2 regions of the Marinobacterium sp. MBR-109 genome follow, and region 2 is predicted to be linked to the other one. Evidence: predicted binding sites of a transcription regulator. Region 2 holds the regulator's gene; the other holds the start of a gene.
The links. The regulator LexA, encoded in region 2, represses DNA repair genes until DNA is damaged. The targets are predictions, from matches to a motif close to TACTGTNTANNTANACAGTA.

Region 1 (16,044 bases), on a different contig from region 2:
TGCAGATCAAACCACCGATTTTACCTTCACGGTGCACAGAAACGACTATGATAAAGCTCAGCAGGTGCTGGAGCAGGTTGTACAGGAACTTGGCGCCCGTGAGTGTGTCGGAGATAACAGGATTGCGAAAGTATCGATCGTGGGTGTTGGCATGCGTTCCCACGCCGGTGTCGCCAGCAAGATGTTTGATGCTCTGGCAGCCGAAAATATCAACATCCAGATGATCTCAACGTCCGAGATCAAGGTATCAGTAGTGATCGCCGAAAAATATCTGGAGCTGGCAGTGCGAGCGTTGCATTCGGCGTTCGATCTGGATTCATCTGATACAGTCCGTGAGTAACGACAGTATCAGATGACGGCGGCCTGCATCTGTTCTATAGTAACGGCTGCAGGCCCCCGAAGGCCTGAAACGGTCAGCGCCGCCATGATACCTGGATGGTCCAAGGACATATAAGGTGGAAGGGGCTGTGCTCGTTTCAGAAAAACCGGAACTCAGCACCCCAGGACTAAACTAAGGAGAGCCACAATGCTGATTCTAACCCGCCGCGTAGGCGAAACCCTCATGGTTGGTGACGATGTCACTGTTACTGTGCTTGGTGTAAAAGGCAACCAGGTACGTATTGGTGTCAATGCGCCCAAGGATGTCTCCGTTCATCGCGAAGAGATCTATCAGCGTATTCAGCGCGAAAAGTCACAAGAATCTGATCAGGAATAAGTTTTTCCAAATATTCCTTTTCTTTTGAAAATCAGTCTTGTAACATACGCGCCGTTGTTGACGAGGTGAGTTGGCCGAGTGGCTGAAGGCGCGCCCCTGCTAAGGGCGTATACCGCAAGGTATCGAGGGTTCGAATCCCTCACTCACCGCCATTGTGCGCCCGTAGCTCAGCTGGATAGAGTACCTGGCTACGAACCAGGCGGTCAGAGGTTCGAATCCTCTCGGGCGCGCCATTACTCAACAATGCTTTAGAAAAACATGTGTGCGCCCGTAGCTCAGCTGGATAGAGTACCTGGCTACGAACCAGGCGGTCAGAGGTTCGAATCCTCTCGGGCGCGCCATCTTTTCTTCCCCATCGGTATGCGCCCGTAGCTCAGCTGGATAGAGTACCTGGCTACGAACCAGGCGGTCAGAGGTTCGAATCCTCTCGGGCGCGCCATCCGTTTTTTACCCCTTCCCGATCAATCCGGTTACCCGGCCCGAATCACAGATTCCGGAACAGTCATGAAATTCATTGCCAAGCTTTTCCCCGAGATTACGATCAAGAGCCGTCCCGTTCGTCGTCGCTTGATTCAGCGTCTGCAAACCAATCTGCAAATCCTGCTTCAGCGTGTGGATGAGCGCGTCAAGGTCAGCGGTCATTGGGATAAGGTTGAGATCAGCTTCCCGGGACAGGATGCTGCGCTCAGTGAACGTTTGTTTGACGAGATGCAGCGAGTACCGGGTATTCAATCGATCGTGGAGGTGCAGGAGTATCCTCTTGAAGACTTCGATCAGGTCTTCCAGCTGACCCGTGAAGCCTATGCCGAGCGTCTGCGCGGCAAGACCTTCAAGGTGCGTGTGCGGCGCAGTGGCGATCACGACTTTACTTCGGTTGAGCTCGAACGCTATGTCGGTGGCGGGTTGCGTCAGCACACCGAAGCGGCGGGCGTTGATGTACGCAACCCTGAAGTCTGGGTGGACCTGGAAGTGCGTAACCAGACACTGTTTGTGGTTACGGCCATTCATCAGGGGCTTGGGGGCTACCCGCTGGGAACGCAGGAAGATGTGTTGTCACTCATCTCAGGCGGCTTTGATTCGGTGGTGGCGTCCTACATGACCATGCGCCGCGGCAGCAAAACACACTTCCTGTTTTTCAATCTGGGTGGCTATGCACACGAAATCGGCGTCAAGCAGGTAGCGCTGTATCTGTGGAAGCGCTATGGCGCATCGGCACGGGTCAAGTTCATCACGGTTCCGTTCGAGGAAGTGGTGGGAGAGATTCTGCAATCCGTGCATCATTCGCACATGGGCGTTGTCCTGAAGCGTATGATGATGCGTGCAGCCGACCGGGTGGCGGACCGGATGGAGCTTAACGCCATCGTGACCGGTGAAAGCGTGGCACAGGTTTCCAGTCAAACGCTGCCTAATCTGCGCCTCATTGATGAAAGCTGTGAGCACCTGGTGTTGCGCCCCTTGATCACAATGGACAAGCCCGACATCATCGAGATTACCCGCAAGATTGGTGCTTTCGAGTTTGCCAGCGCGATGCCTGAATACTGTGGCGTCATTTCCGACAAGCCAACCACTCATGCCAGGCGGGACCGGGTTGAACGGGAAGAGTCCGGGTTTGATTACGAGACGCTGGATCGAGCGCTGGAACAGGCCGAAATGATCAGCATCGATGAAATAGTGGAAAACCGTGACATCAACGCCGAGATTGAGGCGATGACCCGGGTCGAACCGAATCAAACGCTGGTTGATATCCGTCCTCCGCGCGAGCAGGAGCGCAAGCCGCTCAACATGCCCGGCTGTGATATTCGTATTATTCCTTTCTACAAGTTGGAAAGTGAGTTCCCGAATCTGGAAACAGACCGTGAGTACCTGTTGTATTGCGACAAGGGTGTAATGTCACAGATGCATGCGCAGCACTTGCGCGAACAGGGCCACAACAACGTCAAAGTCTACCGTCCAGCCACTCATTGAGTGGCTTTTTTCTGCATTCTGTCTGTAAATTAGCCAAAAGGCTAATAGGTATTGTTCCCCTAAACATGACATAAAAAGCCTTATGTCGACATTATTGTCGCGCTGAGTGCTCTAAAGGCCTGTTTCTGTAAAAAAATTACAGATTGTCGACAATCTTGCAATGGCCCCGGGGGTCTGAGTTAGAATAGCGCGGGTTGATTGTGCATGCGTACCTGATAGTCTGAGCGTTCAGGTGCATGCCGTCTGAACATCTGTCTGTCGTTCTGGCTCTGCTAACCCGGTGAGCTGGACGCGGCCAAAAGCCGCCGGCAGGCCAAAGGGTTTCGAATTACAACAGGAGCACCCACAGATGGATAATCTGTTCTCGGAGGGCCTCACACTCATGGCCTTCGGCATGGGTTTCGTCTTCGTCTTTCTGACGCTGCTGGTCTTGATTACCAGCACGATGTCCCGGCTGGTAAGCCGTTATCTGCCAGAGCCCGCCCCCAAAACAGTCAAGGCACGTCCTCAGGCTGCTGCCGGGGTTGCGGCTGGCAACAATGATGAGCTGATCGCGGTCCTCACGGCGGCGGTACACAAGTACCGTTCCAAGTGAGTCGGGTCAAAGAACAAGAACTTCTGATAGATAAAGGCTAACTCATGTCCGACGTAAAAAAACCGCTAGGCATTACCGACGTCGTCCTGCGTGATGCGCATCAGTCTCTGTTTGCCACCCGCATGCGACTCGACGACATGCTTCCGATTGCCGAGAAGCTGGACAAGATTGGTTACTGGTCCCTCGAAAGCTGGGGCGGTGCAACCTTCGACTCCTGTATCCGTTATTTGGGTGAAGATCCCTGGACACGCATCCGCGAACTCAAGGCTGCCATGCCCAACACGCGTCAGCAGATGCTGCTGCGCGGTCAAAACCTGCTGGGCTACCGTCACTATGCCGATGACGTGGTTGACAGGTTTGTTGAGCGTGCCGCCACTAATGGCGTTGATGTGTTCCGTATCTTTGATGCGATGAATGACCCTCGCAACCTTGATCGTGCCATCAAGGCAGTCAAAAACTGCGGCAAGCATGCTCAAGGCACCATCTCCTACACGACCAGCCCGGTGCACACCATCGAGATGTGGGTTGATTACGCCAAGACTCTTGAAGATCTGGGTGCTGATTCCATCGCGATCAAGGACATGTCCGGCATCCTGACGCCGTACAACGCCTTTGACCTGATCTCCCGCCTCAAGGCTCAGACCGGCCTTGAAGTGCAGTTCCACGCGCATGCGACAGCCGGCCTGTCTGACATGACCATTCTCAAGGCGGTCGAGGCGGGTGTTGACCGTGTTGATACGGCGATCTCCTCCATGTCCATGACCTATGGTCATACGGCGACCGAGTCTGTAGTGGCAGCTCTTGCCGGTACGGATCGTGATACCGGTCTGGATCTGTTGGCGCTGGAAGAAATTGCGGCCTATTTCCGTGAAGTGCGGAAGAAGTACGCCAAGTTTGAAGGTTCGCTGCGGGGTACCGATTCCCGCATTCTGGTAGCTCAGGTGCCAGGCGGCATGCTGACCAACATGGAAAGCCAGCTCAAGGAGCAGGGCGCAGCGGACAAGTTTGACGAAGTTCTGGCCGAAATCCCGCGTGTGCGTGAAGATCTTGGCTACATCCCGCTGGTGACCCCGACCTCCCAGATCGTGGGGACTCAGGCGGTGATCAACGTGCTCATGGGTGAGCGCTACAAGACCATCTCCAAGGAAGTACAGGGGATTCTGAAAGGTGAATACGGCTCAGCGCCGGCGCCCTACAACGCTGAACTGCAGGCGCGTGTGCTTGATGGCAAGGAAGCAATCACCTGCCGTCCGGCCGATATGCTTGAGTCGGAAATGGACAAGCTGACCACCGAACTGAAGCAGATTGCGACTGACAAGGGGATCAAGCTGGAGCAGGGCGAGCACGAAATTGACGACGTACTCACCTACGCACTGTTCCCGCAGATCGGTCTTAAATTCCTTGAAAACCGCGGCAACCCCGACGCCTTTGAACCTGTACCTACGCTTGAGGACGCACAACCCATGGCAGCCAAGAAAAACAACGGTCCCGAAGTCTACACCATCAATGTAAATGGCCAGAACTACGTGGTTCAGGTGAGTGAAGGTGGTGATATATCCTCCGTATCGTCAGCCCCTGCTGCCGCAGCGGCTCCGGCTGCAGCACCTGCAGCCGGCTCTGGTGAGCCGGTGCCGGCACCGCTGGCGGGCAACATCTGGAAGGTTCAGGTTTCCGCGGGTCAGGCGGTTCAAGAGGGTGATGTGCTGGTGATCCTTGAAGCGATGAAGATGGAAACCGAAGTGCGTGCCGCACGCGCCGGTACCGTTGTGTCGGTTGATGTCAAAGAGGGTGATGCCGTTCAGGTCGGTGACTCCCTGCTGACACTGACCTGAGGGGCAGAGGCATGGAAAACCTACTCGAACTTTGGCAGGCCTCGGGGATATACAATATCTCCGTCGGTCAGCTGACAATGATTGTGGTTGGCCTGGGGCTGCTCTTTCTTGCGATTCGCAAGAATTTTGAGCCGCTCTTGCTGGTTCCGATCGGTTTCGGCGGTATTCTGGCGAATATTCCCGAAGCCGGTATGGCATTCTCTGCGGTTGAAAATGCAATTCATTTTGCCAAACCGCAGGTTCTGAACGAGCTGGCATCCATTCTGGGTGTGGCAGCGAGTGATCCCCATGCGATTACTGAGGCGTATCACTCTTCCAATGCCAGTACCCATGCGGCTGCGAGCCTGGTTGCACTGGATGCGGGCTATAACAACGGCATGCTGTACAACTTCTACACCATTGCAATCGCCTCAGGTGCAGCACCGCTGCTGATCTTCATGGGTGTGGGGGCAATGACCGACTTCGGTCCGCTGCTGGCCAACCCGCGGACGCTGTTCCTGGGTGCCGCTGCGCAGTTTGGTATCTTTGCGACCGTACTGGGTGCTGTAGCACTGAGCGCATTCGGTATCATGGACTTCAGCATTCAGGATGCGGCCGCCATCGGTATCATTGGTGGCGCGGATGGCCCCACGGCAATCTATGTTGCCAGTCTGCTGTCTCCGCATCTGCTGGGTGCGATTGCAGTGGCGGCTTACTCCTATATGGCGCTGGTACCGATGATTCAGCCGCCGATCATGCGTGCACTCACTACCGAGGCCGAGCGCAAGATCAGCATGAGCCAGCTGCGTCATGTATCGAAGACAGAGAAAATTCTGTTTCCGATTCTGCTGCTTGTCCTGGTTGCCTTGCTGCTGCCGGATGCGGCACCGCTGCTGGGGATGTTCTGCTTCGGTAACCTGATGCGTGAGTGCGGTGTGGTGGATCGTCTGAGTGATACCGCCCAGAATGCACTGATTAACATCGTCACCATCTTCCTCGGTCTGTCTGTCGGTTCCAAACTGTCGGCTGACAAATTCCTGGATGTGCAGACGCTGGGTATTCTGGTGCTGGGTATTGTTGCCTTCGGTATCGGTACCGCAGCGGGTGTATTGATGGCCAAGTTGATGAACAAGCTGCAGGGTGGCAACGCCATCAACCCGCTGATCGGTTCAGCAGGTGTTTCGGCAGTACCGATGGCGGCGCGTGTTTCCAACAAGCTTGGCCTCGAAGCCAACCCGCAGAACTTCCTGCTGATGCACGCAATGGGGCCGAACGTGGCCGGTGTTATCGGTTCGGCGGTCGCGGCAGGTGTGATGATCAAGTTTGTCGGTTAAAACCGATAAGTGAGTACAAAAAAGGCTGCCCATCGGCAGCCTTTTTCGTTTGGTGCGAGTGTCGCGTCTGGTGTCAGCCTTCTGAAAATCCGGCCAGTACTTCCAGGTGTGCCTGTACACTGAAGGCCAGCGGCACCGGGTTATATCCACCCTCAAGTACAGACACGATTCGGCCCTGACAGTGGCGGTCGGCAAATGCCTTGATCTTCTGAGTGACCCAACGGTAATCCTCTTCATCCAGATTCAAGTCTGCCATCGGGTCTTCCTTGTGGGCATCAAAGCCTGCCGAAATGAAGATCATGTCGGGCTTGTGCGCCTCCAGTGCCGGCAGCCAGCACTTTTCAATGGCATCATGAAACAGGCTCGGATCGCTGTGAGCCGGTATTGGGCAGTTGATAATGTTGGGTCGATCGATTTCGTGATAGCGCTCCGGGTAGTAGGGGTGCTGGAACGTCGAACAGACCAGCACTTCCGGGCGATCCTTGAAGATGTCGACGGTGCCGTTGCAGTGGTGTACGTCGAAGTCGAGAATGGCCACCCGCTCTATGCCCGGCTGCTGCAGTGCATGGGCGGCGCCGATGGCAACGTTGTTGTAAAGGCAGAAGCCCATCGCCAGATTATATTCGGCGTGGTGGCCGGGTGGGCGGACTGCACAAAAAGCGTTTTCGGCCTTGCCGCTGAGTACGCGGTTGGTTGCGAGGATCACGCCTCCAGCAGCCAGACTTGCCGCTTTCAGGGAGTCCGGACACAGGGCGGTATCGTCATCGGTATAGACCACGCCCGAGTCCGGCACTTTCATTTCCAGTCGCTTCTGATGCAGGCGGTGGTGTGCGAGCAATATCTGCTCTTCGGTTACCTCAACGGCGGTCAGCTGATCGAGTTGATCGAGCAGCCCGGTGCGTTGCAGCACCTTGTTAATGGCAACCAGCCGCACGGGGCTCTCCGGATGTTCCGGTCCCATATTGTGCAGCATGCAGTCCTTGTGGGTGATAAATGCTGTTGTCATGGCCTTAGCATACTCCTCTACTGTCAACATTCTAGAGGAAAAGGTGGTATGAGAGGCTTAGGCCTTGGTCTTAATACCGTCTTTATCATACGGTTAACCCAACTATTGATCGATGTCATGCCACCCCATCATCAGGTTCATTATAGTGTCCCCACAGCATAGAACTGTCTTCTGCACCGAGTGTTCTCACCCAACGCTCGGTGTTTTTTTTATCCCCCTCCTGTTTGCGTGAATACTTCTTGCCTTTGCCCTGGCCCTGTATACTCGTTGCTGATTGCCGGCCCTCGTGTGTCGGTACACAGAGTTCGGCATAGGGTGGACAGGCCAAGGTGGCTTCACGCAAGGTAGATTACTCCGACAAGAATGTTTTGCTGATCGACAGCAGCGGCAACCTGCGCTCTACGATCTACTACATGCTGCGTGAGCTCGGTGTAAAAAACCTGAAGGCGGCCACTGTAAACGAGAAGGTGCTGCAGCTGATCGAGGAGGAGCAGTTCGATATCATCCTGCTCGGCCACAACAGCAGCGATGCAGTGACCGGCATGCAGTTGCTGGAGGAGGCTCGTTTCCGCGGCTATATCCGCCCCACGGCCGGCTGGATCTTCATGACCAGCGATGCGTCCCAGGAAGTGGTGCTGCACGCCATCGACAGCCGACCTGATGACCTGCTCACGCGCCCTTTTTCCATTGATGAACTCAAGAATCGTCTCGATCAGCTGGTGCTGCGCAAGCAGGTACTGAGGCCAGTGGAGCAGTCGGTAGAAGTGGGCGACCTTGAAGGTGCAGTATTGGCCTGCGATGACATTCCCCGTCACGATCCCAACATCGACTATGCACGTCGCATCAAGGCCATCCTGTTGATTCAGTTGGGTCGCGCTGATGAGGCCTATGAGGTACTTGAGCCCATCTTCTGGCAGGACCCGGACAAGGACACGGGTCTGTGCATGGCGCAGGCATTGATCGGGATGCAGCGCCTGAATGAGGCCGGAGATCTGCTTGACAGTCTGATTGAGAATTACCCGTTGCTGATCGCGGCGTATGACCTGCGTGCTCAAGTGCATGAGAAAAGTGGTGACATGGAGCAGGCGCGGGAGACGCTCAAGGTGGCGACCGCCAAGGCTCCTCTGGGTATTCCTCGGCAGATGGAGCTGGGCCGGGTTGCGACCCAGACCCGTGTGCTTGAGCTTGCCGAGGGTGCTTACCGCAAGTCGATTGTGCTGGGTCGGCGCAGCTGCTACCGCTCACCGGAACCCTACCTGCGGCTGGCGAACATCAGACGGCTCGAAATGAAAAGTGCAGATTCGCGTCGCCAGATTGAGCTGCGCAATGATCTGGACGCTATTTTGAACAATGCCGAATACAACTTTTCCAAGGACCCGGCTCTGAAGGTCAGAACAGCGCTGTTGCGAGCTCAGGCCAGCGAAGACATGGGAGAGCAGGATGAGGCCCGGCGCTTGAGTGAAGAAGCCCAGCGCCGCAACGCTGCCCTCAGCCAGCCCTTGCAGCTTGAGCGAGAACGCTTAAGCCTGTCGGGCGACCCGGTGCCGGTATTGGAGCCGGAACCAGAGCACGATTCGGCCAGAGAGGCACCGCGCCAGGTACGTCGCGATCCGGATATGAGCGACAAGGTCAATCGGCTTGGGGTCAAACACTACCTGGCCGGCAAGGGCTCTCAGGCGATTCGCTATTTTGGTCTTGCCATCGAATATGATCCCGGCAATGTGCCGGCCCTGCTTAATCTGGCACAGATGTTCCTTGAAGCCGCGCGAGATCAGGAAGCCAAGCGAGACGAACGCCTCAAGATGGTGGATCGCTACCTGCGTCTGACAGACCGCCTGCCACTTGAGGCGGTGGAAAAACTGCGTCAAAGCCAATTGAAAACCTTCCGTCGCATGCCGTTGTCCGAACTGCCGGAAGGCTCTCTTGGGGTGCTGCTGCGCTAGTCTGTCTGATCGAGTGACATCAGAAATATGCGGGCACTTTGCTGCAGCGCCTGTTGCTGCTCTTCATCCATGTTTCGTAGCTGTCGGTAGGTCAGTCCAAGCCGCGGATTCTGGCTCAGCAATGACGCATGCCGCGCCATAAAATCCCAATACAGATAGTTGAACGGACAGGCATCGGGTCCGGTCCTGCGGCGCACGTCATAGCGACAGTGCTTGCAGTAATTCGACATGCGGTTGATGTAGGCGCCGCTGGCAGCATAGGGCTTGCTGGCCATCTCGCCACCGTCCGCAAACAGTACCATGCCCAGCACGTTCGGCAGCTCAACCCACTCGTATGCATCGGCATAGACTTCCAGATACCAGCGGCTGACCTGCTCCGGGTCGAGCCCGGCCAGCAAGCAAAAATTGCCGATCACCATCAGGCGCTGAATATGGTGTGCATAGGCGTAGTCACGTGTTTGTGAAATGCACTGCTGCAGACAGTTCAATTCGGTGTCGGCACTCCAGAAAAATGCAGGCAATGGGCGGTGGGCATTCAGGTAATTGCGGCTGGCGTATTCGGGCATATGCAGCCAGTACAGGCCACGGACATATTCACGCCAACCCAGAATCTGGCGAATGAAACCCTCCACGGCATTCAAGGGAGCCTGCCCTTTTTGCCATCGCTCCTGCGCTGCCTGAATGACTTCCAGTGGATGGAGCAGCCCCAGGTTGATGCTGGTGCTGAGCAAAGAGTGGTGCAGCCAGGGCTCGTCCTGACGCATGGCATCCTGGTAGTCGCCAAACAGGGGGAGTGAGTTATCCAGGAAATGTGACAGCTGCAGCAGGGCCTGTTCCCGTGTTACGGCATGGTTGAGCGATTCAAGGGACCCGAAATGCTGCCCGAACCGACTTTCAACAAGTCTGATGACATCCAGCGTGATCTTATCAGGAGTGAATCGAGGCTGTGTCGGCATGACCCTATTGGAAGGCAGAGGCTTGCGGTTTTCCCGGTCAAAATTCCATTGCCCGCCAGCAGGTTGGCCCTGTTCCATCAAAATGCCGTATTCCTGGCGTAACTGACGATAGAAGTACTCCATTCGCAGCTGCTTACGACCCTGTGCCCAGTGCCGGAATTTGTCATGGCTGCAGAGAAAACGATCATCTTCGCGAATCTCAACCTGCCACTGCGGGTGTTGTTGCTGCCAATGTCTGAATTGCTGCAGAAGTCGATACTCGGCAGGTTCCGTTAAAACAGCATGCCGGCAGCCTGAACGTGTCAGTACCGATTCGATCTCGGTGAAGAAACTGCCGCTGTTTTCGGGTGAGTCCAGTGTAACGTAGTGAACCTTGAAGCCCAGCTGGCGCAGCTGACGGGCAAAGTGACGCATGGCCGACAGCACCAGTACCAGCTTCTGCTTGTGATGATGCACATAAGTGGCTTCGGTGACCAGCTCACACATCAGGATCAAATCCTGCTCGGGCTGCATGTCCCTGAGGCTGGAGATGTCCGGCGTCAATTGGTCGCCCAGAATCAGGCGCAGGCAGGGGGGAGACGACATGCATACCTCATCGACAATCATTCAGTCGTTAGGGTACGCAGCAGGTACCCGGATGGATTCCGGGTACCTTCGGATTTCAAGCCGATCGTTTTCAGGAAGCTCGGCGCAGTATCGGGCTCAGCAGCAGGAAACAGTAAATGGCTGCCCCGAGTGCAACGGCCAGCAATGCAAGCCAGTCAGTGGTGGTCGCGACATAGCTGAGCTTTGACAGGGTAAGGGTTGGGGCCAACAGGGCCGCTCCGATGCCCGCAGCGGCACACAGCAGGTAAAGAAGGGCAGGCCTTGGTCCGCGCTTTTTCCAGCCTGACAGCTGGGTCAGTACCAGTGGTACCAGCAACAGTACCAGCAGCCACCAGTAAGGCTTTAGCGAGTAAAGAATGATCGTGATTATGCCTTCAAAAGTCATTGTTGCCCCCTACACCTGTCCGTTGAGCATGGCGTAATACGCCGGCTGCAGCATTTTTTCCTTCATTACCCACACCGCCCAGGACTCTTCAGTCGGGCTGATGAAGGAGAAGGACGGCATCAGTTTGCCGCCATAGCCGAACTCGGCCAGCACGGCACGGCCAATCGAGGTAATCAGCGGGCAGGAGGTGTAGCCGTCATACTTCGCCAGCAGGGGCTGTCCTGCCAGATAGGCCAGGATATTTGCCTCTGCTACGGGAGCCTGCTTTTTCACACTGGCAGCCGTCTTGCCGAAGGGGGTGCCAATAACATCTCCAACGCCGAAAATCTCCGGATAGCGGCGGTGTTGCAGACTGTACTGGTCAATCTCAAGCCACTGATTGGCCATGGGCCCTTCCTGCCAGGCCAGCTCACTCTGCCGCACTGCATCCGGTGCGCTCATGGGAGGAACAACATGGATGAAGTCATAGGATTCCCGCTCTGTCTGGCCATCTGCTGACGAGAACAGGGCGGTTTTGCTGCTCGCATCAATACCGACAAGCGTACGCTGATTGTGGAGGCCAACCTGTTGCTCCTGCCAGCGATTCAGCACGAAATCGTTGTATACCGGTACTGAAAACACGCGATTCTGATATGGAGTAAAGAAATCCACCTGGAACTGGTCACGCTTGCCGGACTCTTCCAGTCGTGACAGGGTCGTAAAGGTCATTTTCAAGGGGGCGCCAGCACACTTCAGGGCTGTATCGCAGAGGGTGAAAATGGCGCGCCCTGAACCTTGCTTGATCAGTGATTCGATCTGGGCGCTGGTGGCGCTGGCCGCAGCGGGGCTGGCGTAGACGCTGCCGATACCGTTGTGGCCGATCAGGTCGGTGCTCATGCCTTCAATATCGGTGTAGTTCAGCTGACAGCCAGTGGCGATCACCAGCAGGTCATATTCCAGTGTCTGGCCATCCGTCAGTTTGACCTTGCGCTGGTCCGGCATGAACTCGCTGACATCCGAAGGGATCCAGCTGACACCGGATGGCAGCCATTCAGCCGTACTGCTGGCAACCTTGTCCGCGGGCCAAAGACCTGAGGCAATCATTGTGTAACCGGGCTGGTACAGGTGCTGCTGACGCTCCCCCGCAATGGTGATTCTTGCATCCGAAAGTGAATTGTTGAGACGGTTGGTGATGGCTGTACCCGCCGCTCCAGCGCCGAGAATAACGATACGTGCATTGCTGCCCTGACGGGCAAACGCTGTGCTGAAAGGCAGTGTGGACATGGCGGTCGCGCCCAGGCCCAGTTGCAGAATCCGGCGGCGTCCGGGGCTTTGAGGTGCTGAAGCCTTAAAGGGGTGCATGATAGCGCCTCCGTTATTACTTTTAATAATAAGCATATTACAAATAAATTATACACAACGGAGGGCTTTAATGACCTGCGACATACTGTCGCAGGTCAATTCAGTACGGTGCGGGCAAAAAAAATCCGCTCAGGCAAGCCGGAGCGGACGGAATAACAACAAACAACAGATAAAGAATCGACACCAAGGTGTCAGGATCAGGCAGCAGTCACTGCCTCAATCCGGCGGGCAGCATCTGCCCCAATACGGCAACCGTATACGCCAACTTCACCTTTCCAGCGCATCCAGGTCAGGAAGTCTGCAGCCTGAGCCAGCAGCTTTGACAGTGCGCCAGCTTCAGCCTTGCAGGGCTGGTCAGCGTACCCCATGGCGATCAGCTCCTGGTGGATGCGGCGATCGTCATTCGGAATACCGGTGTACTGATTGAATTTCATAACAACACTCCCCGAACTTTGTGTGTTAGACGTTAGTATTATAATAGCGTCTGTTGCGCTGCACAAGAGGGCGTTATGACAAGTGCATGAATCTTCACTGGACAGGTCTCCGGTTGGCGATAGTATACTGTATATAAATACAGAAATAAGGGGTTGATGGTTATGCCAGCAGTGATTATCGGCCGGGGTGGAGTGTTTCAGCCGCTGTGGATTCCTTTGCAGTTGGAGTCGGTGTGTGCCGGTTTTCCCTCTCCTGCGCAGGACTATGTGGAACAGGTATTGGACTTGAATCAACTGTGCGTCCAGCGTCCGGCCGCCACATTCTTTGTGCGGGTCAGTGGTGACTCCATGCTTGAGGCCGGCATCTGCCCGGGTGATATTCTGGTGGTGGACCGCTCGCTGGAGGCTGTCAGCGGGGATACGGTTGTGGCCAGTCTGGATAACGAGTTCACGGTCAAGGAACTGCAGCTGAAGCCCGTGCCCAGGCTCCTGCCGCGCAACCGCCGTTACCCGGTCATTGATCTGAAAGCGGAGCAGGAGCTGGAGATATTTGGCGTGGTGGTTGGTGTTGTCAGGCAGATGAGGCGCGGATGAGCAAAACCTTTGCACTGGTGGACTGCAACAGCTTCTACGCCTCCTGTGAAAAGCTGTTTCGGCCTGACCTTAAACATTCTCCGGTTGTGGTGTTGTCAAACAATGATGGTTGTGTGGTGGCGCGCTCGCCAGAGGCAAAGGCCCTGGGGATCGGTATGGCGGTCCCCTTCTTTCAGGTGCAGGCACTGGCCGAGCGCCAGGGCGTGGCCGTTTTTTCCTCCAATTATGCTCTGTATGCGGATATTTCGGCGCGCGTGATGAGTGTGCTTGAGGAGATGGCACCTGCGGTAGAGGTCTATTCCATTGATGAGGCCTTTCTTGATCTGAGCGGGGTAGGGCGAGTCTGCAGCCTCGAAACATTCGGTCAACAGGTGCGTGATCGGGTGCAGCGCTGGGTTGGCGTTACGGTAGGGGTCGGAATTGCGCCCAGCAAGACACTGGCGAAACTGGCCAATCATGCGGCCAAGCAGTATCCGGCCACAGGCGGAGTCGTCGATCTGAGCTGCCCCGAGCGCCAACGGCGCCTATTGCGACGGGTACCGGTTGCAGATGTGTGGGACGTTGGGCGGCGCCTGACTCGGCAGCTGCAGGAGCAAGGCGTGCAAACGGCAGCAGACTTGGCAGCCATGCCACCTCGTTTGGCACGCCAGCGCTTTTCGGTAGTGCTGGAACGCACCATCCGAGAGCTGAATGGTGAGTCCTGTCTGTCACTGGAGCAGCAGCCAGCGGTGAAGCAACAGATCATCTGCAGCCGCTCGTTCGGCCAGCGCATCAGTCAATTTGAAGAGATGAAACAGGCGATCTGCACCTATGCTGCCCGTGCCGCCGAAAAACTGCGGCAGGAGGGTCAGTACGCCAAAGTCGTCAGTGTATTCATCCGTACAAGCTCCTTTCGACCGGGAGAGCCCTTTTACAGCAATGCAGCCACGGCCGAGCTGCCAATTCCCGATGACGACAGTCGAGTGATTATCAATCGGGCCGTCCTGCTGCTGCGTCAGATCTGGCGTGATGGGCATCGCTACATGAAAGCGGGCGTTATGCTGGGGGATTTTCATGCCCCCGGCTGCTACCAGCCGGAGCTGTTTGATACCCCGGCGGTCTCACCCGGCAGTCGAGAGCTGATGCAGGTGCTGGACCAAATCAACCGCAGCGGCCGTGGGCAGGTATTTTTTGCCGGGCAGGGTATGCGCACCGGGTGGGCGATGAAACGGGAGCGGCTGTCTCCCTCTTACACCACGCGCTGGGAGGATATACCCTGTGTACGTTAGCCAGCTGAACTGAAGGTGTCATGAGCCATGAGTCAGACCAGACCCTCCCGCGTGATCCGTGCGACCGTTCTGCACTGTTTGGCCAATCCGGCCGAACAAGGCGAAAAGGCGATCGAGCACCTGCAGGACGGCCTGCTCTGGATTGAGCAGGGGCGCATCAAGGCGCTTGGAGAGTATAAAGCGCTGGTGGCACAGTTGCCTGCCGGGCTGGTCATTGAAGATAGGCGGGGCTCCCTGTTGATACCCGGCCTGATCGATACCCACAACCACTATCCACAACTGAGCATCGCGGCCAGCCCGGCCGGAGCGTTGTTTGAGTGGTTAACCAAACGAGCCTTTCCCGCCGAGGCGGCCATTCATGATGCCGTGACGGCAGAGGCGATGGCAGAGCGCTTTATCCGTGAGCTGCTGCGCAACGGTACGACAACCGCAATGGTATTCGCTGGCGTGCAGCCCTGGAGTGCGGATGCCTTTTTTCGAGTGGCGCAGCGATACAACCTGCGCATGATCAGTGGCAAGGTACTGCAGGATCGACTGGTACCGGCTGAACTGCGTGAGCCACTGGCGCAGGCACGTGAACATTGCGATGAACTGATCGCACGCTGGCATGGGGTCGACCGGCTCAGTTACGCACTGACCCCTCGCTTTGCGCCGGCCTGTTCCGAAGCATTGCTGGCCTGGTGTGGCGACCGTCTCGATGGACATCCCGACCTTTACCTGCAAACCCATCTTGCGGAAACGCCCTCTGAGTGTGATCGCGTCCAGCAACTCTTTCCCGAGCGTAAGGGGTATCTGGATGTCTATGACCACTATGGACTGTTGCGCCCGCGCAGTCTGTTTGCACATGCCATCCATCTGAGTGCCGCCGAACAGCACCGCCTGGGTGCCAGTGGGGCCAGCGTGGCACATTGCCCCTCGTCCAACCTGCTGCTGGGCTCTGGACTGATGCCGTTGCAGGCCCTGCGGCAGGCGGGTGTCTCCCTGTCGGTCGGGACCGATGTGGGCGCGGGGCCGAGCTGCTCAATACTGAAAACACTGGCAGATGCGGTACGGGTACAGCAACTGCGAGGCGAGCCGTTGAACCCGCTTTA
Region 2 (16,044 bases):
ACAGTCGGAGATGATCACGTCGAATGTCTCCTGACACTCGTTGACGAATTCCACCCCGTCCGCGATGACAATATTGGCGCGTGGATCGTCGAAAGCACCCGCCGAGTGGTTCGGCAAATACTGACGGCACATGTCGATGACGGCCTGATCAATTTCAACCTGAGTCACATGCTCCACGCTCTTGTGCTGAAGCACTTCACGCAGGATACCACCGTCACCACCACCGATAATCAGCACGCGCCTGGCGTTGCCGTGTGCCAGCAGCGGAACATGCGTCATCATTTCATGGTAGATGAATTCATCGCGCTCAGTGGTCTGGATAATGCCATCCAGCGCCATCACCGTACCGAAATCCCGGTTACGGAAGATGATCAGTTCCTGATGCTCGGTACGATGTTCAAACAGAACCTGGTCCAGCGTAAAGCTCTGACCGTAGCCTGCGTACAGCTTCTCAACGTACGTAGTCGTCGTCATCAATACTCACCTTGCCACGCAGGATCTCTTCAACTTCAACCTTTGACGGCGTAAAGGCCGCTTCCAGCACCGGGATAGCCTTGGCTGGCTCGGATTCACCACACATGAACACGTCAAAGGCCGCAAAATTGCGTTCCGGCCAGGTGTGAACGCTGATATGGGATTCTGCCAGCACAGCCACACCCGAAATACCGCCGTTCGGGGTAAAGTGATGCAGATGAATATGCAGCAGTGTTGCCTTGGCCGCCTTTACGGATTCACGCAGAGCCTTTTCCATCACTTCAAGATCATCCAGGCGGGAAGCACCGCGCAGATCGATGATCAGATGGGTACCGGCATAACGGTGTCCGTCGCGCTCGATGAAGTAGTCCAGACGCTCTTCATCGTCGCCCTGAGTGTAGGCGGGCCAGTCAGCAACACTGCCTTCAACCTCTTGGTCGTTGACTTCTGACGCCAGGTCAATCGCTTCTTGCATGGGGGATGACTCCAGACAAGCCTGCGCTCTCGCGCAGATAAAAAACAAAAACCCAACCTTTCAGGTTGCGCTGAACCCTGCAGCGGCGCCAGCAAAAGTCGAAGGGTGCATCATCAGACACCTTCGCAGCGCGTTACAGATTTCGCACACCCCAAAGGGTTGGGACGTAGGGAATTTCTGCCGCATTTATACCGCGTTATGCTCAAATTTCAAGCAAAAAACGGCTTGCAGTCAGAAAAAATTAATATTGCCTCAGTAAACTCAACGGGTTACAACCCGGCTCAGCTCAGTACCGGAAGGTTCGTCTCAACGTCCGCATTCTGACCACGATCACGCAACAGATGGTCCAGCAGCACAATCGCCATCATCGCCTCGGCAATGGGGGTTGCCCGGATGCCGACACAGGGATCATGCCGCCCCTTGGTAACCACCTCAATCGCTTCGCCTGAGGCGTTGATGCTGCGACCCGGCAAACGCAGACTGGAGGTCGGCTTAAGCGCGATATGCGCTTCAATGGCCTGCCCCGTCGAAATGCCACCCAGAATGCCGCCTGCATGGTTGGAGAGAAAGCCTTCAGGTGTCATCTCGTCACGATGCTCAGTGCCTTTCTGATTGACCACAGCGAAGCCGTCACCGATCTCAACACCCTTGACCGCATTGATGCTCATCAGGGCGTGCGCCAGATCGGCATCCAGGCGATCAAAAATCGGCTCACCCAGGCCCACTGGAACGCCGGTCGCCTGAACGGAGATGCGCGCGCCAATGGAGTTGCCCTCCTTGCGCAGTTCATCCATGTAGACTTCCATCTGCGCTGCGGCTTCCGCATCGGGAGAGAAGAAGGGATTATTGTCGACCTCCTCCCAGTCAAAGCGGCTCATATCAATGGCGACGGGCCCCAGTTGTGACAGATAGCCGCGGATGGCGATCCCCTTTTCGGCCAGCACTTTCTTGGCGATGGCACCGGCCGCCACACGCATGGCGGTTTCCCGTGCCGAAGAACGACCGCCCCCGCGGTAGTCACGAAAGCCGTATTTGTGGGAGTAGACATAGTCTGCATGTGCCGGCCGGAAGGTTTCGGCAATATTGGAGTAATCCTTTGAGCGCTGGTCGGTATTTTCGATCAGCAGACCGATCGGAGTCCCGGTGGTCTTGCCCTCGAACACACCGGACAGAATACGTACCTGATCCGGCTCACGGCGCTGGGTAGTGTGGCGCGATGTACCCGGCTTGCGCCGATCCAGATCCGCCTGCAGATCCGCCTCACTCAGCTCAATTCCGGGAGGACAGCCATCCACGATGCAGCCCAGTGCCGGCCCGTGGCTTTCGCCAAAGGTAGTGACGGTAAAGAGTTTGCCAAAGCTGTTACCCGACATACGCTATCTCTGTGCAGTCAGCGAACGCGATTCCACATTCGCCTCAGGTTCATAAAAGCGCCGCATGAGCCCGCAGCTCTGCCGCTGTAATGGTAAATACGCCGTTGCCGCCCGCATCCAGCTCAATCCAGATCAAGGGCAATTCGGGAAAGGCCTGCATCAAATGGACTTCAGAGTTGCCCACCTCGACCACCAGCAAACCCTCATCGGTCAGGTGGTCGGCCGCCTCGCGCAGAATGCGCCGGGTGATATCCAGACCGTCTTCACCGGAACCCAATGCCAGCCCCGGCTCATGCTGGTACTCCGCCGGCATGCCCGCCAGATCAGCGGCATCCACATAGGGAGGATTGCTGACGATCAGATCGTAGCGCTCGCCCTGCAGGTTCTCGAACAGGTCGCCCTGGCGGGCCGATACCCGGTCATCCAGCTGATGGCGCTCGATATTGCGCTGCGCCACTTCAAGTGCATCGGTGGAGATGTCAGCCAGGTCAACCTCAGCCTCCTCAAAGACATAGGCACAGGCAATACCGATACAGCCACTGCCGGTGCAGAGATCAAGAACACGGTTGACCGGCCCGGGGCGCAGCCAGGGCTCAAACCCGGTCTCAATCAACTGCGCAATGGGTGAGCGCGGAATCAGCACCCGCTCATCCACATGAAACGGCAGCCCCATGAACCAGGCCTCGCCAGTGATATAGGGCAAAGGCCGGCGCAGCTCGACACGCTGGTGCAGATAGTCCAGTACCCGCTCTTTTTCCGCCTGCGTCAAACGGGCATCCAGCACCGCAGGATCGGTGTCCCAGGGCAGGTGCACCGCATTCAGTACCAGCTGGCTGGCCTCGTCCCAGGCCGTCGCGTTGCCATGGCCAAACCAGACCTGATACTGATGAAAAGCCGAGACTGTCCAGCGGATATAGTCACGCAGAGTGTGCAGTTCGGAAGTAATCGCCACTTGATCCGGATTCATCTCTCGCCCGATAATGCGGAATTATGTTGATTCAGGCCGGTTATGTTAATGAAATCCCCCGTTGAACGCCATGTCTTATCCCTCTGACCAGGAGCACGACGACGATCTCGACTTCGACGCTGCCATGCAGGGCGTCACACGGATGCGTCACGATCGCCATGTGGACCCCGATGCGGGCAAGCTGAAGCTGCGACGCAAACATGACAGCGCCACCCGCTTTCGCCGGCAGGCCGCCGAACAGGAGGTTGAGCAGGTAATTGATGGCCTGTCGTCCGAGGCCTCCCAGATCGTCGACTCCGCCGATGAGTTGCTGTTTGCGGCACCCGGCGTACAGCTGCGACTGCTCAAGCGCCTTCGACTTGGACATCTGCCCTGGGAGGCCGGGCTTGACCTGCACGGCTATACGGTCGAGGCGGCCCGGGATGAGCTCAGCGGATTCATTCGAGACGCATCGCGCCAACAGCTGCGCTGCGTGCTGATTATTCATGGCAAGGCCTACACTCAGCCCGGCCAGCCAGCCCTGCTAAAGTCCTGTGTCAACGACTGGCTGCGCCAGTTGCATGACGTACTGGCCTTCAGCTCTGCTCAGCCACGGGACGGCGGAACCGGTGCGGTTTATGTTCTGCTGCGCAGGAAGGGAAGCTGAGCTTTTCATCCGCTTCCGGGCAAGCTCTGCTATGATGCAGATGTTGTGAATCTGACCTCTTGTTTCCGGCCAGACCTGTTCTCAGGGCATACAGGCCGACAAAGCTGATGCAGGGACCTGCGATGATCGATCTTCACAAATATCTCAATCTGATGGCCGAAACCAATGCATCAGACCTGTTCCTGAGTACACACACACCGATCCAGATCAAGGTTGAAGGCAGCATGCGCGAGGTTGACACGACCCCGCTGCAGCCGGGCTCCACCGAAGAGCTGTCCAACCATCTGATGAGCGAGCACCAGCAGGAGCAGTTCAGGCGTGAGCTTGAAATGAATTTTGCCTACGAAGTACCCGATATCGGACGCTTCAGGGTGAACGTATACCGCCAGCGCGGCGATGTGGCGCTGGTCATTCGCATGATCCGCCACAAAATTCCATCACTTGAAGAGTTGAACCTGCCCTCGATTCTGAAAAATCTGGTGATGCTGCGCAGCGGTCTGGTGCTGCTGGTCGGCTCCACCGGCTCAGGCAAGTCAACCTCACTGGCCTCGATGATTGAATACCGTAACCAGCGGGCCACTGGCCACATTCTGACCATCGAAGACCCGATCGAGTTTCTGCACACCAACCGCAAGTCTCTGATCAACCAGCGCGAGGTCGGTGTCGACACACTGTCATACGGCAATGCTCTGAAAAACGCCCTGCGCGAAGCCCCGGATGTGATTCTGATCGGTGAGATCCGTGACCGTGAAACCATGGAGCAGGCGATTCGCTACTCCGAGACCGGTCATCTGTGCATCTCGACTCTGCATGCCAACAACAGCGTCCAGGCTGTGGAGCATATCGTCAACTTCTTCCATGAAGCCGAAATGCACAAGATCAACACGGACCTGTCACTCAATCTGAAAGGGATCGTGGCCCAGCGGCTGATTAGGGATGTGGACGAGCGCTACATACCCGCCACTGAAGTGATGATCAACACCCCCTATATCGCCAAGCTCATTGCCCGTGGAGAGTATTCTCGCATCCGCGAAGCCATTGACCAGAGCAGCAACAGCGCCGCACACACCTTTGACGCCAACCTGCTGCATCTTTATCAGGAAGGCAAGATCACGCTCGAAGAGGCGCTGCACAACGCCGATTCACGCAATAATGTGTCGCTCAGACTCAAGCTGCTGGGAGGCTGATCCCCGACTCACAGCGCAACGGCCTTTACCCGAGTGCTCTGTTCGGGTATTTTACGCCGTTTTCACCCAAGCCAGCCCAACTCCTGAGGAATGCAGCAGATGGAAGCAGAATACGCCAGTATCATAGAACAGCTCGGAGAAGATATTGGCCGCGACGGTTTGCGCGACACACCTGCACGCGCCGCCAAGGCGATGCGTTTTCTGACCCGCGGTTATACCCAGACTCTGGACGAGGTCGTCAATGGCGCCCTGTTTTCCTCAGACAACAGCGAAATGGTGCTGGTACGGGACATCGAACTGTATTCCATGTGTGAACACCACCTGCTGCCGTTTATCGGCAAGGCACATGTTGCCTACATTCCTCAGGGCAAGGTGGTGGGCCTGTCCAAGATCGCCCGAATCGTCGACATGTATGCACGTCGCCTGCAGATCCAGGAAAACATGACCAAGGAAATTGCCGAAGCCATTCAGCAGGTTACGGATGCAGCGGGCGTTGGTGTTGTAATCGAAGCGCAGCATATGTGCATGATGATGCGTGGCGTGGAAAAGCAGAACGCGATGATGAAAACGTCCATGATGCTGGGCTCCTTCCGTGAAAACCCGGCAACCCGCACCGAGTTTCTGTCCCTGATTCGCTGAGCCTGCAAGGTCACGGAGCGTCCAATCTCAGCGGCCGCTCCCCCGCCTCATCACCACGACCGCTACCTGCCGACGACTGCCCAGCACACTGGGTACCAGACTGCCGACACCTCTGGCCTTGAGCTGTCGGACATCACCCCCCTTGTCTACTACCTGCCTCAGCAGACGGTCAGCAGCCTCCTGCGACTGACGCAGGGCCAGTTCCAGATCCCGCCCCTGCCAGTGCACAACCAGCCAAAGCTCCTGCCCGGGCATCCCCTGCATCATATCCAGTACAGCGGCGACTGCACGATCCGATGATTCCGGCCAGTTTTGCAGTTCAACGTAGCCCTGCTGTGCCAGCACCACGACAGGATCGCTACCGGCCTGACTCTCATTTTCGAGCACATCCAGATGAAGGAATACTCGACCATTACCTCTGCGCACGGCATAGACCGCCACATGGGCCTGCTCAAGTCGCAGAGCCGCATAAAACTGTGTATTGTCGATCCCGTATAGTCGCGACTGACCGAAGACATCATTTGCCCAGATGCTGCTCGGCCCACACTGGCGACCGGAACATTCAAACATCGCCTGAGCCCCCCTGTCACCAAGCTGGGCTCGCAAGAACTTGAATCCGGATTCAGGATCATAGCCGTCCGGCAACTGCCAGGTCAGACGCGAAAGATTGGCCTGAAGTCGCTGATCACGATCAGCACGGATCCTGCCGTTGATCTTCATGATACCACTGAGCATCAGACGGTAGTCCGGTTCATGCCGCTGCTCTGAACTGATCAGCTCGGACTGCGGAAAAGGGTCCAGCTGCAGCGGAATTTCAAACTCGGCTGCCTGCAGCCCAGGGGTAACCAGCAATAATAGCGCTAGCGTCTTCAGATACTGTTTCATGCCTGGCTCCTTCCTCTGCGCCGCGCGGGGTTCAGAGCGCTGCGTAAAAACGGTTGATGGCCTGTGCTATTGTCTCGCTTACACCCTGCTCCAGGTGCAGATGATGCCCTCCCTCAAGGGTTAGCCGCTGCAGCCCATTGATGCAGTCAGCTCTTGTCTGGGTCAACTCGGTTGCCACTCCTCTGGTGCCCAGCACCAGCAGTGACGGGCAACTGATACGCAGCAGGAACGCTCTTACCTGTTCCTCACTCATCCGTAATACAGAGGGCAGGTTAAGGGCTGGATCACTGCGCCAGCGGAACCCCCTTGCAGTATGGACTATGGAACGTTCGACCAGCCAGCGGGCCGCCTGTTCCCCAACCGGAAAGCGACCGTTGATTCGAGCAGCTACAGCTTCTTCAATACTGGCATAGAATCGGGGCATACGACTGCGACGGCTGCGCCTGCGAATTGCCTGCGCCATCTGCTCCGGAAGCTCTGCGGGCGTATCCACCAGAGGCCCAAGCCCTTCAAGCAAAATCAGGCTCTCGACCCTCTCAGGCATGGCACCGGCGAGAAGACTGCTGATGCTGGCTCCCATGGAGTGCCCCAGCAGGTGAAACCGCTGCCAGTTGAGCTCGTCGGCAACCGCCACCACATCCGACAGGTTATCCCAGATATAGTAAGGCATGCTGGCGGGCCGATGGTCGGAAAAACCGTGTCCCATCAGATCCAGCGCCACCAGCCGCACCCCTTCAAGCGCCGGCTCAAGCGCCTTGAAGGTAGCTGCATTATCCAGCCAGCCATGCAGCGCCAACACTGGAAGCCCGTCTTCAGGGCCGGTTGCCCGTGCCGCAATCAGATGGCCGTTCACTTCAAATCTAAGTTCATCTGCCTGCATGATCATCTCCCTGCACGGCACCATCACACCCGTTCAGCAGCCTGGCCATACCCCGAGCCGGCCACTCAAGCTCCAGCAGTGCACCGCTACAGGGTGATACCACCTGCCCATACAGATTTCCGTCCGTCAGCCAGCTGATCAACTGACCACAAAGCGGCTGATGGGTGACCACAATGAGTGACCCTTGATCCGAGAAATACGGCTCTAGTGATGCCGCCGCTGCAGGAGCAGTGCCTCTGGCTGTCAGCGAATCATTCAGGACCAACCGAGCGCCCAGCTCTTGAGCCATGATTTCAGCGGTTTGTTGCGCACGTCGCCATGGACTGGCAACGATAGAGGCTCCAGGCAGCATACTGACAACCCGGGAGGCCATGGCAGCCGCCTGCCGCTCACCCACGGACGTCAGTACCCGGTCAGGATCAAGATCCCCACCGGCAACCGCTTGTGCATGTCGCAGCAACAGCAGCTTCACGCCTGCTCCTGTCGAGGCAACACAAACTCCACATCGGTGCTCTGCACATTCAACATCATGCCCCGGGCCACCTCTTTCACCGGTGCCGCATTGAACACCACCTCATAGAGGCCACTGACCAGTGGCATATAGATTTCCATTTCTTCGGCCTTCTCCTTGACGATTCGCAGGGTATTTACCCCTTCTGCGACCTCACCAAGAGACTGCACCGCCTGTTCGAGGCTTTTACCTTCGCCCAGTGCGTAGCCCACCCGGTAGTTGCGGCTCAGGGGTGACATGCAGGTAACGATCAGGTCACCAACCCCCGCCAGACCCAAAAAGGTAAACGGATTGGCCCCAAGGCTAACGGCAAACCGACTCATCTCGGCCAGACTGCGCGTCATCAACATGCTTTTGGTGTTTTCACCCATGCCCAGCGCCGCACTCAAACCGGCTGCAATGGCATAGATGTTTTTCAAGGTCCCGCCAAGCTCTACACCATAGGTATCGGTGCTGGCATACACGCGGAAAAAGGATGTATGGAGCAGTGCCTGCACTCGCTCGCGAAGCGCGGCATCCGTGCTGGCAATGACTGTTGCGGTCAACTGCTTGCGGGCTATTTCCTTGGCCAGGTTGGGACCACTGAGCACCCCCACCCGAGCACCCGGGAACTCCTGCTCAATGATTTGACTCATCAAACAGAAGGTCACTGATTCAATACCCTTGGTGGTACTAACCAGAAGCTGTTCCGGTCGCAAAAAGGGCACAGCCTGGCGCACCACTGTTCTGAAGGCACTGCTCGGGATGGCGATGAATATCGCTTCGGTTCCGCTCAACGCCTGCTGCAGGTCGGTGGTCGCACTGAGCCCGGGCGCCAGATCAACTCCGGGCAGGTAACGGCTGTTGCGATGCTGCGCATTGACTTCATCAACCGCCTGCTCGTTACGCATCCAGAGCCTGACATCCAGCCCCTTTTCAGCCATCAGGTTTGCCAGCACTGTGCCGAAGCTGCCGCCACCAAGAACGGCAACAGGTGACTGATTCTGCATGCTATCTCCTAGAGGAGGAGTGCTTGTACTCCCCGGTCGGTCCAATCAAGAAGGGTCCAGCTTGTCCAGCAGCCGGCCAATGCCGAAGAACAACAGCTTGACCACGGCATATGCGAGCCCTGCCAGCAGCAGAAACAGAAACAGCTGCAGCAGATCACCGGTACGCTGGTAGCCGGCCACCGCGATCGCGGCAAAGAAGGCACTGAGCACAATGCCCAGTACCGTACTGACTCGTTTCAGGTTGTGCTTATCACTCATGGCCCGATCCGTTTTCAGTGTTTTTGCTCTTCAGCTTCGCTGTCCACTACCGGTTCGGCTTCAACGGCCTCATCAACAGGCGGCTCTTGCATCTCTGCCTGAGCATTTTCCTGCACCTGCGTGGCCGCCGCTTTATCGGCAATACCCTGGTCAACTTCCGTCAGAGGCTTCAACAGCTCGGCATCAGGGTGTATGCACTCCAGTTTGACACCGGTTTCACGCTCGATATCGGGAATCAGAAAGGAGTCATCTTCACAGGCAAAGCAGATGGATGTTCCACTCAAGCCGGCTCGACCGGTGCGACCAATACGGTGCACGTAGTCATCGGCATCTTCCGGCAGCTGATAGTTGATCACGTGGGTAACACCATCGATATGGATACCCCGGCCCGCCACATCGGTGGCCACCAGCACTTCAATCTTGCCGCTGCGAAAATCTTCCAGGGTCCGTAGACGCTTGTTCTGAGGAATTTCGCCCGACATCAGGGCTGCCTTGATGCCGTCCTTGCTGAGCCGGTCCGCCAGCGCACGGGTTTCATGACGGCGGTTGCCAAAAACAATCGCACGATCAATGCCATTCACGCGCAGGTAATTGCGCAGCAGCCGGTACTTTTCATGGCTGGAAACCAGAAATACCTTCTGTGCCACATTATCGGTTGTCTTGCGCTCGTTTTCGATCTCGATGGTGACCGGATTGTGCGTCCACTGCTCTGCCAGTCGCATGACATCGTCGGTAAACGTCGCGCTGTACAGCAACGTCTGCCGCTCTTCACCCTTGCGCGGGGTGCTCCGAATGATCGTTCTGACATCCGGGATAAAGCCCATGCTGAGCATGCGATCAGCCTCATCGAGCACCAGCACTTCAACATTGAACAGATCAACCTCACGCGAGCGCACAAAATCGATCAAGCGCCCCGGTGTTGCCACCAGAATATCAACCGGCCTTGCAGCCAGATCCTTGCGCTGTTTTTCATAATCCATGCCACCGACCAGTGATACAGTGGACAGGTCAGTGTACTTGCCCAGCGCTTCGGCGTCGGAAGCGATCTGCAGCGCCAGCTCTCGAGTCGGTGCGATGATCAAAACACGCGGCTCGCCCAGCTTTCGACCACTGTCCAGCGGATAGTCCAGCAGATCGGTCATAATGCCGATCAGGAACGCCGCTGTTTTGCCGGTACCGGTTTGCGCCTTTCCGATCAAATCACGACCGTTAAGTGCATGCGGGATGGTCGCCGCCTGAATCGGCGTGCAGTATTGAAACTCCAGGTCGGCAATCGCCCGCATCAATACATCCGGCAGGCCGAAATCATGGAAACGGCGCTTGCCTTCAGCAACAGGCACGCTGAACTTTGCCGGGCTCCAGCCGCTCTGGCGACCTGTATCGCGCGGCTTGCGTGAACGACGGCGCCGGCGTGGGCGGTTGCTGTTATTTTTGGGCTCTGAGGTTGCCGTGGCTGTACTCTGTTTCTCTTCAGTACTCAAAATCGGATCCATTCAGATTGTCAGTTGATTTCGCGCCGGAAAGGGGGCAGGGAATCCAGCAGTTGGCGGCCATAGCGGCGCGTCACGACTCGCCGGTCCAGCAGCACCACCCGCCCCCGATCCTGTTCTGTTCTCAGCAGTCGCCCTACGGCCTGCGTCAGCCGCATCGAGGCGGCCGGCACCGTCCAGTCGGTGAAGGCGTTACCGCCACGCTGCTCTATCCATTCTGCCATGGTAGCATCTACCGGATCATCCGGGACACTGAACGGCAGCTTGGTGATGAAAACATCGGTCAAATACCGCCCTGGCAGATCAACCCCCTCCGCAAATGAAGCAAGGCCGAAGATGATACTGCGCTTGTCTTCATCCACGCGCTCGCGGTGCAGGCGCAACGTTTCCTGCTTGCTGTACTGCCCCTGTGCCAGCACACTATTTTTAATGGATTCGTCGAGCTGATCAAGCACCGAGCGCATCTGGCGCCACGAACTGAACAATACCAGCGCCGCCGTAACCGACTTTAATTCAGCATTGAGATATTCCAGTACCTCATCGGTATGTGCATCAGGCTGACCCGGATCGGTCCGCATGGCCGGCACCTGCAATACACCGCAATTAGCGTAATCAAACGGGCTGTTCAGACGCAGCGCCGATGTTTGTGGCGACAGACCCAACGCTGCAAACAGCTGATCGAAGCGACCCAGCGCAGTCAAGGTTGCCGAGGTTATCACGGCAGCATGGCAAACTTTCCAGAGGTGTTCCGAGAGGGTATCAGCCGCCGATACAGGTGCGCTTCTGAGTTCGAGATCTTCACCTGCGGGGCTCTCGATCCGGTTGATCCAGCGCGCCGTGGGTGAGCCACCTTCAGGGTCCGGTCGTGCATAGGCATGTGCCAGCCACGCTATCTGCTGCACACGCCCCCACAGGCTGCCAATCTGGGGAAACCAGCGCTCGGCTACTGCACGGGGGATATCGGCAATGCCACCTTCCATCGCCTCCTTGAGCAGATCGACGACTTGTTCGAGATGCTGCTGCGCTCGGTCGGCCGCCTGTCCCAGGCTGAAACAGGGTTCCAGCAATGGATCGGGCACCCGCCCCTGTGCAAAGCGATAACGGTCCTTGACGCTCTCGGCAAACAGCGGCCGCAGCAGCAATTCCAGCTGTTCAAGCGCACGCCCCATCTCTTCAAAGGGACGATGCAGGCGCTCTACCGGATCTGCCAACTGCACCGGCGAACCGGTCTCGGTCACCAACTGCGCCAGCTGCTTTTGTGCAGACTTCAGCAACCGGCGACTGCCCTCAAGCCTTGCACCAAAAGCAAAGTGACCACTGGCCTTGTCAGCCAGATGATGCCCTTCATCGAAGATATAGATGGTTTTTTCAGGCTCGGGCAGGATGGCTCCGCCGCCAAGCGCAAGATCAGCCAGTACCAGGTCATGGTTGGCGACAATCACGTCTGCCTCTTCCAGCCGATCTCGAGCCCTGTAGAAAGGGCAGGCACTGAAATTCAGGCAACGGCGGTTACTGCATTGCATGTGATCGCTGGTCAATGGCCGCCAGATGGCATCATCCACCTCATCAGCAAGCGCATCTCGATCCCCGTCCCACTGACCCGCGGCATAGCTGTCCATCAACTGCTGATACAGTTGCAGTACATTATCGGGCAGTTTTTCAGCCGCCTCATCTTCATATAACGCCATCTGGCCCAGCAGGCCCTGCTGTTCAAGATGGCCTTCAACCTTGTTCAGACAGAGGTAACGCCCTCGCCCTTTTGCCAGTCTATAGCACATGGGCAGGCCCGTATGCGTTTCAACTTCGGGCAGGTCCTTGTTGATCAGCTGCTCCTGCAGGGCCACTGTTGCCGTAGACAGAACCAGTTTGCACTCCTGAGCTCGCGCCAGCGGGATGGCCGCCAGCAGATAGGCGATCGTCTTGCCGGTACCGGTTCCGGCTTCGACAACACCCACAGCGGGATGCAGATCTTCCGTTTCACTGCGTGGAACAGCCGCCGCTGCAAGGGTTCGCGCCACGGCTGCGATCATCTGCTTCTGTGCCGGCCGTGCTGTCAAGCCACGACTCTTCAGGAAGCGACTGTAGGCCTCCTGGATCTCTTTTTTTTGCGCCTCGCTCAGCACGCTTAATCCTCATCCGATCTGTGTGGCGATTCTAGCAAGATACTGGATATATAAACAGAAAAATGCTTGACCCCGCTCATTCACTGTATAGAATCACAGTAACCGGATAGGGGACAGATGCCATGAAATTGACCAATCGCCAGACCGAAGTACTGGAATGCATACGCAAACATATCGAAACAACAGGCTACCCGCCCACCCGAGCCGATATTGCACGCGAACTGGGATTCAAGTCAGCCAATGCGGCTGAAGAACACTTGAAGGCACTGGCCCGCAAAGGCGCCATCGAACTGACCAAGGGCACATCGAGGGGCATTCGCCTGCCGGAAGCCGAGCAGCCTGATACCGAAGGCCTGCCCGTTATTGGTCAAGTTGCAGCGGGTGAACCCATCCTGGCGCAGGAACATGTCGAGGACCACTGCACCATCTCGGCAGACTTCTTCCGCCCCCGCGCTGACTACCTGCTGCGGGTCAAGGGGATGAGCATGAAAAATATCGGGATCATGGATGGCGACCTGCTCGCCGTACATCAAACCCGAGAGGCCCGGGACGGGCAGGTTGTGGTCGCACGGATCGGCGACGAAGTGACGGTCAAGCGCTTCAAGCGTGATGGCCGCAAAGTCTTTCTTATTGCCGAAAACGAAGACTTCAGCCCGATCGAAGTGGACCTGAGTGAACAGGAACTGATCATCGAAGGACTGGGTGTTGGCGTTATTCGGCAAGGCAACTGACAGAGGTCAATCGCCATGTCTGCAATTCATGCCACAGCCCCGCATTCCCACATTGACTGTAAAAGTGTCGAGAGCCGGGTCACCGAGATTTTGCTGCATAACAGCTCAGTATGCCTGCAACCCCTGCTGCTGCCCATGATTGCAGGCCTGAGCCGTGAAGATCGCTGGCTGGTTCTGATTAACCCGCCGCACGACATCACCCGCACGGCGCTGGAGCTTGCTGGTGCCTGCACACGCCACATCCTGGTCCTGAACACCAGCAGTCTGGACCAGACCGAGCTGTTCTGCGCCCGAGCACTGGCTGCCGGTACCTGCCACACAGTCATTGCCTGGTGCAGCGGCACTGCACCTGCGCTGGACCAACTCAATCAGGCTGCCAGCCGAGGGAATGCGCTGGGCATACTGGTACGCACCTGATTACCACTCCTGCATACCGGCGCGCAGGCGTTCTATCAGCTCACGGAACGCCTGTAACCAAGCCTTGTATTCAGCCAACACATCCTTGTCTTCCGAATGGTCAGGGTTGATCTGCAATACATGAATTTCGGAAATGCTGCTGTCCACCTCGGTATTTACCTGGCGGTAGTCTGACGCCTGCCAGCAGGCTTCATACGCCGACAGCATTTTATGCACCCAGCTCCCCCTGTCCCGCTCCAGCTGCTCAAGCTCTGTTACTTCGGGCGATTCCTGACCAGTCACCTCAAGTTGCTCTGACAGATCAGAAAAACGATTGATCTGGCCAACATTGAGATTGTAGTTTTCTGCAATTTCGCGCAGCAGTGCTGCATAACCGCTCGCCATGAAGAACAGAATCGACTCATGATAAGACTCGATTCTGGCATGCTTGCTCCACTGAGAAGCCTCTTCGGCCTGCTCCAGCGCCTTGACATGCAGACGGGCAAAGTTCAGCTTCTGATTGGTACGAACCGCATAGATATCACTCATTACCTGTACTCCATCAAATCAAATGCGCCGAATACCTGGGCTTTCAGCGCTTACGTCCCTGCTCTTCCTGCCAGCGGCCATCACGGTAGAACGCCTTCCAGCCGGTTGCCTTGCCCTCAACTTCAGTCATCACGTACTGCTCTTTGGTTTTCCGGCTGTAACGGATTACCGCAGGATTGCCATCAGGGTCTTTCTGCGGCGCATCCATCAGGTAGTCATATTTCGGATCGATCTCATCACGATGCGGAACCAGCTCGGCCACCAGCGGCGCACGCGTTTCCCGTTTTTTCGGGAACTGGCTCGCAGCCAGGAACAGACCGCTGGCACCATCACGCAGTACGTAGGTATCTTCAACCTTTTCACACTGCAGTTCCGGCATCGGCACCGGGTCCATTTTAGGAGGCGCCGGCTCACCGTTTTTCAGCAGTTTGCGCGTATTCTTGCACTCACTGTTGGTGCAACCGAAAAACTTGCCGAAACGGCCGGTCTTAAGCTGCATTTCGGAGCCGCACTTGTCGCACTCGATACTGGGCCCATCATAGCCCTTGATCCTGAAGCTGCCCTGTTCAACCTCGAAACCAGGACAGTCGGGGTTGTTGCCACACACGTGCAGCTTGCGCTTCTCATCGATCAGGTAGGAGTCCATCGCCGCATCACATAGCTTGCAACGATGTTTGTTACGCAAAATGCGGGACTCTTCCTCATCATCCCCATCCACACTGACCACTTCGTCGCCAGGTATCAGGTTGATGGTACACTTGCAGCGCTCCTTGGGCGGCAGATTATAGCCAGAGCAGCCCAGAAACACCCCCGTACTGGCCGTTCTGATCATCATTTGACGCCCACACTCGGGACAGTCGATATCCGTTGGCGTGGGGCTGTTGGGTCTCATGCCGTTATCCGCACTTTGTGCTTCCTGCAGCTTGTCGGTAAAACCGCTGTAGAACTGATTCAGCAGCTCCTTCCAGTTCACCTCGCCCTGCGCCACGTCATCAAGTCGCTGTTCCATACGCGCGGTGAAGCTGTAATCCATCAGATCAGAGAAGTTCTCATTCAACCGCTCGGTAACAATGTCGCCCATCTTGCAGGCGTAGAAACGACGCCCCTGTACCTGTACATAGCCCCGATCCTGAATCGTCGAGATGATGGAGGCATAGGTGGAAGGACGGCCAATGCCACGCTTTTCAAGCTCCTTGACCAGACTGGCTTCGCTGTAACGAGGCGCCGGCTTGGTAAAGTGCTGCTTCGGGTCCAGCAGCTTCAGCGCGAGCACCTCACCCTTCGTCACGTCAGGCAGGATCACGTCTTCGTCACTGCGCCCCTTGGCCGGCAGTGCGCGGGTATAGCCGTCAAAACGCAGAATACGGCCCTTGGTGGTAAGCTCGTAATCACCGCTTTCAACAGTAATGCGAGTACTGGTGTAAAGCGCCGGCATCATCTGACAAGCCAGGAACTGCCGCCGAATCAGGTC

Region 1: a site for LexA is predicted at 13,217-13,236, ahead of ABIE60_RS15790 (LexA family protein). Genes of this name have one in related genera too.

What each region holds. Positions count from the first base shown of each region.
Region 1 is NZ_JBEPPZ010000016.1:5,689-21,732, reverse strand. Features, by position in the region: gene ABIE60_RS15870 (aspartate kinase) at 1-340, shown strand, start outside; gene csrA (carbon storage regulator CsrA) at 527-715, shown strand; tRNA gene ABIE60_RS15860 (tRNA-Ser) at 780-867, shown strand; tRNA gene ABIE60_RS15855 (tRNA-Arg) at 872-948, shown strand; tRNA gene ABIE60_RS15850 (tRNA-Arg) at 980-1,056, shown strand; tRNA gene ABIE60_RS15845 (tRNA-Arg) at 1,078-1,154, shown strand; gene thiI (tRNA uracil 4-sulfurtransferase ThiI) at 1,220-2,680, shown strand; gene ABIE60_RS15835 (OadG family protein) at 3,030-3,275, shown strand; gene oadA (sodium-extruding oxaloacetate decarboxylase subunit alpha) at 3,320-5,107, shown strand; gene ABIE60_RS15825 (sodium ion-translocating decarboxylase subunit beta) at 5,119-6,420, shown strand; gene ABIE60_RS15820 (histone deacetylase family protein) at 6,494-7,426, opposite strand; gene ABIE60_RS15815 (response regulator) at 7,756-9,369, shown strand; gene ABIE60_RS15810 (cryptochrome/photolyase family protein) at 9,366-10,910, opposite strand; gene ABIE60_RS15805 (hypothetical protein) at 11,002-11,316, opposite strand; gene ABIE60_RS15800 (NAD(P)/FAD-dependent oxidoreductase) at 11,326-12,657, opposite strand; gene ABIE60_RS15795 (hypothetical protein) at 12,855-13,091, opposite strand; gene ABIE60_RS15790 (LexA family protein) at 13,254-13,685, shown strand; gene umuC (translesion error-prone DNA polymerase V subunit UmuC) at 13,682-14,953, shown strand; gene guaD (guanine deaminase) at 14,981-16,044, shown strand, end outside.
Region 2 is NZ_JBEPPZ010000004.1:87,035-103,078, forward strand. Features, by position in the region: gene speE (polyamine aminopropyltransferase) at 1-474, opposite strand, end outside; gene speD (adenosylmethionine decarboxylase) at 452-949, opposite strand; gene aroC (chorismate synthase) at 1,231-2,322, opposite strand; gene prmB (50S ribosomal protein L3 N(5)-glutamine methyltransferase) at 2,372-3,289, opposite strand; gene ABIE60_RS07015 (Smr/MutS family protein) at 3,360-3,935, shown strand; gene ABIE60_RS07020 (PilT/PilU family type 4a pilus ATPase) at 4,058-5,122, shown strand; gene folE (GTP cyclohydrolase I FolE) at 5,222-5,761, shown strand; gene ABIE60_RS07030 (DUF4892 domain-containing protein) at 5,789-6,646, opposite strand; gene ABIE60_RS07035 (alpha/beta fold hydrolase) at 6,678-7,526, opposite strand; gene ABIE60_RS07040 (SixA phosphatase family protein) at 7,513-7,998, opposite strand; gene ABIE60_RS07045 (NAD(P)H-dependent glycerol-3-phosphate dehydrogenase) at 7,995-9,026, opposite strand; gene ABIE60_RS07050 (hypothetical protein) at 9,072-9,284, opposite strand; gene rhlB (ATP-dependent RNA helicase RhlB) at 9,299-10,765, opposite strand; gene dinG (ATP-dependent DNA helicase DinG) at 10,786-12,897, opposite strand; gene lexA (transcriptional repressor LexA) at 13,020-13,628, shown strand; gene ABIE60_RS07070 (SulA-like leucine-rich domain-containing protein) at 13,644-14,045, shown strand; gene ABIE60_RS07075 (DUF6586 family protein) at 14,046-14,573, opposite strand; gene topA (type I DNA topoisomerase) at 14,617-16,044, opposite strand, start outside.